One region of the Rhizobium sp. RAF36 genome, then DNA from elsewhere that is predicted to be linked to it. Evidence: predicted binding sites of a transcription regulator. Region 1 holds the regulator's gene; the other holds the start of a gene.
The links. The regulator HrcA, encoded in region 1, represses chaperone genes, less so after heat shock. The targets are predictions, from matches to a motif close to GTTAGCACTCNCNNNNNGNGAGTGCTAAC.
Positions count from the first base shown of each region.

Region 2: a site for HrcA is predicted at 2,409-2,437, ahead of groES (co-chaperone GroES). Genes of this name have one in related genera too.

Region 1 is NZ_JBFREC010000002.1:302,889-307,248, forward strand. It holds gene rdgB (RdgB/HAM1 family non-canonical purine NTP pyrophosphatase) at 1-199, opposite strand, end outside; gene AB4Z25_RS07405 (VOC family protein) at 208-624, opposite strand; gene rph (ribonuclease PH) at 621-1,340, opposite strand; gene hrcA (heat-inducible transcriptional repressor HrcA) at 1,523-2,611, shown strand; gene grpE (nucleotide exchange factor GrpE) at 2,714-3,346, shown strand; gene AB4Z25_RS07425 (nucleoside hydrolase) at 3,398-4,342, opposite strand.
Region 2 is NZ_JBFREC010000002.1:696,293-700,652, reverse strand. It holds gene AB4Z25_RS09400 (TIGR01459 family HAD-type hydrolase) at 1-814, opposite strand, end outside; gene chrA (chromate efflux transporter) at 914-2,323, opposite strand; gene groES (co-chaperone GroES) at 2,492-2,788, shown strand; gene groL (chaperonin GroEL) at 2,845-4,360, shown strand, end outside.

The DNA of each region.
Region 1 (4,360 bases):
TGGCAGCGCTGGCGGAGGCAAGCGCCTTGATTTTCGCGTTCTCTTCGAAGGTCGTGCCGGTCTCGTCAGGCTCGACGAAATTGAGCTCGGCTGCCGACTTGGCTGTGAAACCCAGCGGGCCGATCAGGTCCTGGATTTCGCGGATCTTGCCGGCGTTGTGGCTGGCGACAATGATGGTCTTGGTGTCGAGCTTGCGCATTCTGTTTCCTATTCGATGCCCCAGATACGGGCTTCGGCGCATTCCAGGCTGTTGCTTTCCGGATCGCGAAAGTAGATCGAGCGGCCGCCATTCGGCCAGTGAACTTCGGATTCGATGGCGATGCCCGCCGCCGTCAGCCGGGCGGCCATAGCATCGATATTCCCGGCCGAAACGCGGAAGCAGGCGTGGCCCGCTCCCTTGGTGCCGTGCGGCGGAACCTGAAGCGCGCCCGGCGCCGGTGGCTTGACCGTCTCGTCCGGGTTGAAGATCAGCAACACCCCAGGACCGCACCGAAAGAAGACATGCCGGTTGGCAGCCCGCGTGATCTTGGAAAGACCGAGAATGCCTTCATAGAAAGCTTCGGCTCTATCCAGGTCCTTCGCGTAAAGCGCCGTTTCCAGCATGCCCTCAAGCATGTCGTTCACCCGGCGATTGCCTGCTTCTGCAGTTCCACGAGTTCGGCAATGCCGTTCTTTGCGAGGCCCATCAGCGATGCGAATTCGGCTTCGCTGAACGGCGTGCCTTCGGCCGTGCCCTGAATTTCGACGATGCTGCCGGCACCCGTCATGACGAAGTTAGCATCGGTTTCGGCCGAGGAATCTTCGATATAGTCGAGGTCGATGACCGGCTGGCTGGCGAAGATACCGCAGGAGATGGCCGCGACGTGATCCTTGAGAACACGATCGACCTTGATCATGTTGCGGCTTTCCATCCACTTCAGGCAGTCATAAAGCGCGATCCAGCCACCGGTGATCGAGGCCGTGCGCGTGCCGCCGTCGGCCTGGATGACGTCGCAGTCGATGGTGATCTGGCGCTCGCCGAGCGCAGTGAGGTCAACGACGGCCCGCAGCGAGCGGCCGATCAGGCGCTGGATTTCCTGCGTGCGGCCGCCCTGCTTGCCGGTCGCCGCTTCACGCTTCATGCGCTCGCCCGTGGCGCGCGGCAGCATGCCGTATTCGGATGTGACCCAGCCCTTGCCGGTGTTGCGCAGCCACGGCGGCGTCTTTTCTTCGAGGCTTGCCGTGCACAGCACATGCGTGTCGCCGAATTTCACGAGACAGGAGCCTTCGGCGTGCTTGGAAAAGTTGCGCTCGAAGCTGACCTTGCGCATCTGGTCGGTTTTTCTGCCTGACGGCCGCATTCTCTGTCTCCTGATGCATGAGCCGTTAGGCCGCGAGTGGCGGCACGGCATGATCATGCGTTGTTTCGTGATGCTGCCCCGCTTCTACGATTGGCCGCGGTCATTTGCAAATTCCCTTTTGCCACGCGGGCGAGATTGATTATATTTTGCAGATTGTCATCAGCGTGGGTGTTTCAGAATTCATGGGCTTCAGATCTACGTCGGTTTCGGATGCCGTTGCTGCGCTGGATGAACGCTCGAAGGAAATCTTCCGCCGTATCGTCGAAGGCTATCTGGAAAACGGTGAGCCGCTCGGCTCGCGTAATCTTTCCCGTATTCTTCCAATGTCGCTGTCTCCGGCCTCGGTGCGCAATGTGATGAGCGATCTGGAGGAACTGGGGCTCATCTACTCGCCGCATATCAGCGCTGGGCGTCTGCCGACCCAGGTCGGGCTCCGGTTCTTCGTGGATGCTTTCATGCAGGTCGGTGACCTCTCGGCCGAAGAGCGCGCCAGCATCGATCGTCAGGTGCGCGCCGAAAGCCGCGACAATCCGGTGGAATCGATGATGAACGAGGCAAGCCGGATGCTGTCGGGGATCTCCCGCGGCGCCGGCCTGGTGATCACATCGAAGAACGATCCGGTGCTGAAGCATGTCGAATTCATCCGTCTGGAGCCGACGAAGGCACTCGCGGTTCTGGTCGGCGAACATGATCAGGTCGAAAACCGGATCATCGAGCTTCCGGCGGGCGTGACGTCGTCGCAGCTGACCGAAGCCGCCAACTTCCTCAACGCCCACATGACCGGCCAGACGCTGCCGGAATTGCGCAAGCAGCTCGACCGGCTGAAAACGGATGTGCGCCACGAGCTCGACGCCTTGTCGCGCGACCTGGTGGAGCGCGGCATTGCCGTCTGGTCCGGCAGCCCGGATGAAGGTAAGCCTGCGCAGCTGATCATCCGCGGTCGTGCCAACCTGCTCGAGGGGCTGGACAGTGCCGGTGATCTCGACCGCCTGCGCATGCTCTTCGACGATCTGGAGAAGAAGGACAGCCTGATCGAGCTGTTGAATCTGGCGGAAAGCGGTCCGGGCGTCCGCATTTTCATCGGTTCCGAAAACAAGCTCTTCTCGCTCTCCGGCTCTTCGTTGATCGTCGCGCCCTATCGTGACGACGACGACCGGATCGTCGGGGCGGTCGGCGTCATCGGTCCGACCCGGCTGAATTACTCTCGTATCGTGCCGATGGTCGATTATACCGCCCAGCTGATTTCCCGCCTGTCGCGCGGGTCGCTCTGAAAAAGCCGGAATTTCCGGTTCTTTGTCACGCAGACTTGATTTTTTGCGGTCAAAGCTCGATATCGGGCGCATCCCGAAAGAACCCTTTACCCGGAGACCGTCATGACTGACGAAACGACGAAAAACGGACCTGAGGCTGTTGCGGCTGACGCTGCTGCGGACGCAGCCGCAAACGTCGAGAATGAAGCGGCCGCTGAGGCATCGTCCCAGCCGGATCCGTTGGAACTCGTGAAGGCAGAAAATGCCGAGCTGCGCGACCGCTATCTGCGCCTCGCCGCAGAGATGGACAACCTGCGCCGCCGCACCGAGCGTGAAGTGAAGGACGCGAAGTCCTATTCCGTTGCCGGTTTCGCGCGCGACATGCTCGCCGTATCCGACAACTTGCGCCGGGCGCTCGATGCCATTCCGGCCGAAGCCAAGGCTGCGGGCGAGGCCGGGCTGACGACCCTGATCGAAGGTGTCGAGATGACCGAGCGCTCCATGCTCTCTACGCTCGAGCGCCATGGCGTTCGCCAGCTCGATCCTGTCGGCCAGAAGTTCGACCCGAACTTCCATCAGGCGATGTTCGAAGTGCCGAACACGGAAGTTCCGAACAACACCGTCGTCCAGGTGGTGCAGGCCGGCTTCACGATCGGCGAGCGCGTGCTGCGCCCGGCCATGGTCGGCGTCGCCAAGGGCGGTCCGAAGCCCGAGGCAGAGACGGCCAATTCCTATCTGGATCAGAAGGACGCATAACGAAAAAGGGCCGCTGAGAAGCGGCCCTTTTCTTTTGGTCTTTGTTCTTGCTCAGATGCGGGCGAAACGCTCGATCAGCAGATCGAAGAAACCATCGGCATCGACGAAGCGCATGACCTTTGCATTGCGCTTGCGGTCGGTCACGTGCCACCAGTCGACGACGGTCATTCCGACCGTCAGCTCGGATTTCACCTCGATCTCGACATTGCACTCGCGGCCTTTGAAGAGCTCGGGCTTCAGCAGGTAGGCAACGACGGTCGGGTCGTGCAGCGGGCCGCCGTCGGAACCGTATTTCTCGATATCGAAGCGCTCGAAGAACTCCAGCATCTCTACCATCGCCTGCGCTGGCGCGGTGCCGAGATCGGCCATGCGCTTGACGCGGTCCTTGCGGGTCAGCAGCTGGTGCGTCACGTCGAGCGGCATCATCACCACGGGCACGCCGGAACGGAAGACGATATCGGCCGCTTCGGGGTCGACGTAGATGTTGAATTCGGCGGCCGGCGTGATGTTGCCGCCCTCGAAGAAGCCGCCGCCCATCATGACAAGCTCGCGGACGCGCGCAACGATGTCAGGCGCCTTCTGGAAAGCGAGGCCGATATTGGTGAGAGGGCCGAGCGTGCAGAGCGTCACGCTGCCTTCGGGCTCGCGGCGCAGCGTCTCGATGATGAAATCGACGGAATGCTGTGGCTGCAGCTGCATGGTCGGCTCCGGCAGCGTCGGGCCGTCGAGGCCGGTCTTGCCGTGGACGTGTTCGGCGGTGACGAGTTTGCGGGCGATCGGCTTGTCGGCGCCGGCAAAGACCTTGATGTCGGTGCGCTGGCAGAGCTCGCAGATGATGCGCGCATTGCGGCTGGTATAAGATAGCGGCACGTTGCCGGCGACCGTGGTGATGCCGAGAATTTCGAGCTCTTCGGGGCTGCCGAAGGCGAGCATGATCGCTGCGGCATCGTCCTGGCCCGGATCGGTATCGATGATGATCTTTCTGGGGTTTGCCATATACGTCGTCCCTCCTCA
Region 2 (4,360 bases), 390 kb from region 1:
CCTTTTCACGCTCGAGATAGGCGTGCAGGATCGCCTCGTCCGTCTCGCCGTTCAGCGTGTATTCCTTGGCGTGGATGCCGCCGCTGATATAGAGAAGGTCGAGGCCGTAATCGAGAGCGCCGCGCACATCGGTCGGCATGCCATCGCCGATGGCGAGGATGCGGCTTTTCGGGAAGTCGCCGCGCAGTTCCTTCGCCGTTTCCAGCACGGCTTCATAGATCGGCGTATGCGGCTTGCCGGCAATGCGGGTGGCGCCGCCGAGCTGGTTGTAATAGGCGGCCATGGCGCCGGCGCAGGGGATCATCTTGTGACCGCGCTCGACGACCAGATCCGGGTTGGCGCAGATCATCGGCACGTTTCGCGACTGAAGTTCCTTCAGCATTTCCGTGTAATCTTCCGGTACTTCCTTCTCGTCATCGAAGAAGCCGGTGCAGACGACGGACTCTGCTTCCGCCGCATCGACGCGCTCGACGCCGAGGCCTTCGATGATGGCGATGTCGCGCTCGGGGCCGAGCAGGAAGACCTTCTTCGGGCCTTCGGCGATCAGGCCGCGGGTGACGTCGCCGGACGTAATGATCCGGTCATAGGCGCCGTCCTGGATGCCGATATGGCGGAGCTGATCGACGACCAGAGGCGCGATGCGCGGCGAATTGGTGATCAGAACGACGGTCAGGCCTTCGCCGCGGGCGGCTTCGAGGGCGGCAGCCGCCTTCGGGAAGGGATCGACGCCATTGTGCAGGACGCCCCAGACATCGCAGAACACCGCGTCATACTGGCTGGTGATTTCTGCAAAACTTCCGATGCGCTTGGCCATTCCGATATCCCATTTGCGTTCAGTCAGGCGTGACATTGCAAAGGCCCGGCGGGATGGCAAGGTTTTTTCGCCCCGGCAGCGCAAAAACAGCCGGATGCGCTAGAGAAGCAGCTCGACGCCGCGCACAGCCAGCCCGGCTGTAGCCGCGAAGCCGAGAATGCTGACGATGCCGAGCTTGAAGCGGAAAAGCATGATGCAGGCAGCCACGAAGATCAGCGCCGCGGCAATGTTCAAACTGCTCCAGACCGGCCAGGCGAGGCTGACGAGCGGCAGGCCGGTGGCGCGGGAGAGAAGCGCGATATTGCCGACATCGGCAAAGAGAACATGCAGGCCAAACCAGAGGGCCAGATTGAGGATGACGCCGACGACGGCGGCAGTGATCGCCGACAGGGCCGCCGACAATATCTTGTTCTGGCGGAGCTTCTCCACATAGGGCGCACCGGCGAAGATCCAGATGAAGCTCGGCACGAAGGTTGCCCAGGCGGCGAGGCTGGCGCCGATCACGCCGCCGAACAGCGGATCGATGCCGAGCGCATTGCGGAAACCGGCCATGAAGCCGACGAAACAGAGGACAAGCACCAGCGGACCCGGCGTCGTCTCGGCCAGCGCAAGACCATCCAGCATCTCGCCGGGGCGCAGCCAGGCATAATGCTCCACCGCTACCTGCGCGACATAGGAGAGCACGGCATAGGCGCCGCCGAAGGTGACGACCGCCATCTTGGAGAAGAAGACGAAGACGGCGGCGAAGACATTGGTCTCGCCACTCAGCGCCTCGGCAATCAGATCCTGCGGACCATGAATCTCGCGGACGATCAGCAGCGGAAACTGCCAGACGATCACCCAGAAAGCGAGGATCAGGAACGGCCTGGCGATATTTCGGCTGGTCAGCCCTGACAGCATTTCCCTGGCGGGCTTCGAGGCTTCGGCTGGCGCCACGCCCTCCACCTTTCTCCTGCGGCGCTCGACGAGGAAGCCGGCAATGCCTGCAGCAAGGACGACGAGCGGGAACGGCAGATTGAGCAGGAAGAGCGCCACGAAAGAGGCAGCAGCCACATAATAGTGAAAGCGCGATTTCAGCGCCCGGCCGGCCACCCGCATCAGCGCTTCGATGACGACGGCGAGCACGGCCGCCTTGAGGCCGAAGAACAGAGCGAGCAGCCACTCGGCATTCTGGAAATAGGCATAGAGACCGGAGAGGACCAGGATGACCAGAAAGCCCGGCAAGATGAAGAGAAGGCCGGCGACGATGCCGCCGCGCACGCCATGCATCAGCCAGCCGATATAGGTGGCAAGCTGCTGGGCCTCGGGGCCTGGCAACAGCATGCAATAATTCAAGGCATGCAGAAAACGGTCTTCGGAAATCCAGCGCTTTTCCTCGACCACGGTCTTGTGCATCAGGGCGATCTGCCCGGCAGGACCGCCGAAGCTCAGACAGCCGATACGCGCCCAGACGGCAAATGCCTCGGAAAAAGCAGGCCGTGGCAGGGGCTCGGCAACCACGTCAGACAAATCCCCTCACCTCTCCACAATTCCGGCGCAAAAATCCGTGAATGGTTTCCTTGACTCTTTCTGGAGCCATCCCTAAATGCACGTCGCTAGCACTCCTCAACGGAGAGTGCTAACATTCATCCATGTGGACCCCGGTCCGCGAATGTCATTTGATCGAGGGATTAGACAATGGCAAGCACCAACTTCCGCCCCCTTCACGATCGCGTCGTTGTTCGCCGCGTTGAGTCCGAAGAAAAGACCAAGGGTGGCATCATCATCCCGGACACCGCCAAGGAAAAGCCGCAGGAAGGCGAAATCGTCGCCGTCGGTTCGGGCGCTCGTGACGAGTCCGGCAAGGTCGTCGCTCTCGACGTCAAGGCTGGCGACCGCGTTCTGTTCGGCAAGTGGTCGGGCACCGAAGTCAAGATCAACGGCGAAGACCTTCTGATCATGAAGGAAGCCGACATCATGGGCATCATCGGCTGATCAGCCGGTTATCCCGTTCAGATTATCGCTGACACCCCTTTTCAGGAGTTCTCAAAATGGCAGCTAAAGAAGTAAAGTTCGGCCGCTCTGCGCGCGAAAAGATGCTGCGCGGCGTCGACATCCTCGCTGACGCAGTGCAGGTCACCCTCGGTCCGAAGGGCCGTAACGTCGTTATCGACAAGTCCTTCGGCGCTCCGCGCATCACCAAGGACGGTGTTTCGGTCGCCAAGGAAATCGAACTCGAAGACAAGTTCGAAAACATGGGCGCCCAGATGGTCCGCGAAGTTGCTTCGAAGACCAACGACATCGCCGGCGACGGCACCACGACGGCAACCGTTCTGGCCCGCGCTATCGTTCGTGAAGGCGCAAAGGCTGTTGCAGCCGGCATGAACCCGATGGACCTGAAGCGCGGTATCGACCTCGCTGTTGCAGAAGTCGTCAAGGACCTGCAGGCGAAGGCCAAGAAGATCTCCACCTCGGCTGAAGTTGCCCAGGTCGGCACGATCTCCGCAAACGGCGACAAGCAGGTTGGCGAAGACATCGCTGAAGCCATGCAGAAGGTCGGCAACGAAGGTGTTATCACCGTCGAAGAAGCCAAGACCGCTGAAACCGAACTCGAAGTCGTCGAAGGCATGCAGTTCGACCGCGGCTACCTCAGCCCGTACTTCGTGACCAACCCGGAAAAGATGATCGCCGACCTCGACGACGCTTACATTCTCCTCCACGAGAAGAAGCTCTCGAACCTGCAGGCGATGCTCCCGGTTCTCGAAGCCGTCGTTCAGACCGGCAAGCCGCTCCTCATCATCGCTGAAGACGTCGAAGGCGAAGCTCTTGCTACGCTCGTCGTCAACAAGCTGCGTGGCGGCCTGAAGATCGCTGCCGTCAAGGCTCCTGGCTTCGGCGACCGCCGCAAGGCCATGCTGGAAGACATCGCTATCCTCACGGGCGGCACTGTCATCTCCGAAGACCTCGGCATCAAGCTCGAATCCGTAACGCTCGACATGCTCGGCCGTTCGAAGAAGGTTTCGATCTCCAAGGAAAACACCACGATCGTCGATGGCGCAGGCGCCAAGTCCGACATCGAAGGCCGCGTTGCACAGATCAAGGCTCAGATCGAAGAAACCTCTTCCGATTATGACCGCGAAAAGCTGCAGGAGCGCCTTGCCAAGCTCGCTGGCGGCGTTGCCGTCATCCGCGTTGGCGGCTCCACGGAAATCGAAGTCAAGGAAAAGAAGGACCGCATCGACGACGCTCTGAACGCGACGCGCGCTGCTGTTCAGGAAGGTATCGTCCCCGGCGGCGGTATCGCTCTGCTCCGTTCCTCGACGAAGATCACTGCCAAGGGCGTGAACGACGACCAGGAAGCTGGCGTCAACATCGTCCGCAAGGCTCTTCAGTCGCTGGTTCGCCAGATCGCTGAGAACGCTGGTGATGAAGCTTCGATCGTTGTCGGCAAGGTCCTCGACAAGAACGAGGACAACTACGGCTACAACGCCCAGACGTCTGAATATGGCGACATGATCGCCATGGGCATCGTCGACCCGGTCAAGGTTGTCCGTACGGCTCTGCAGA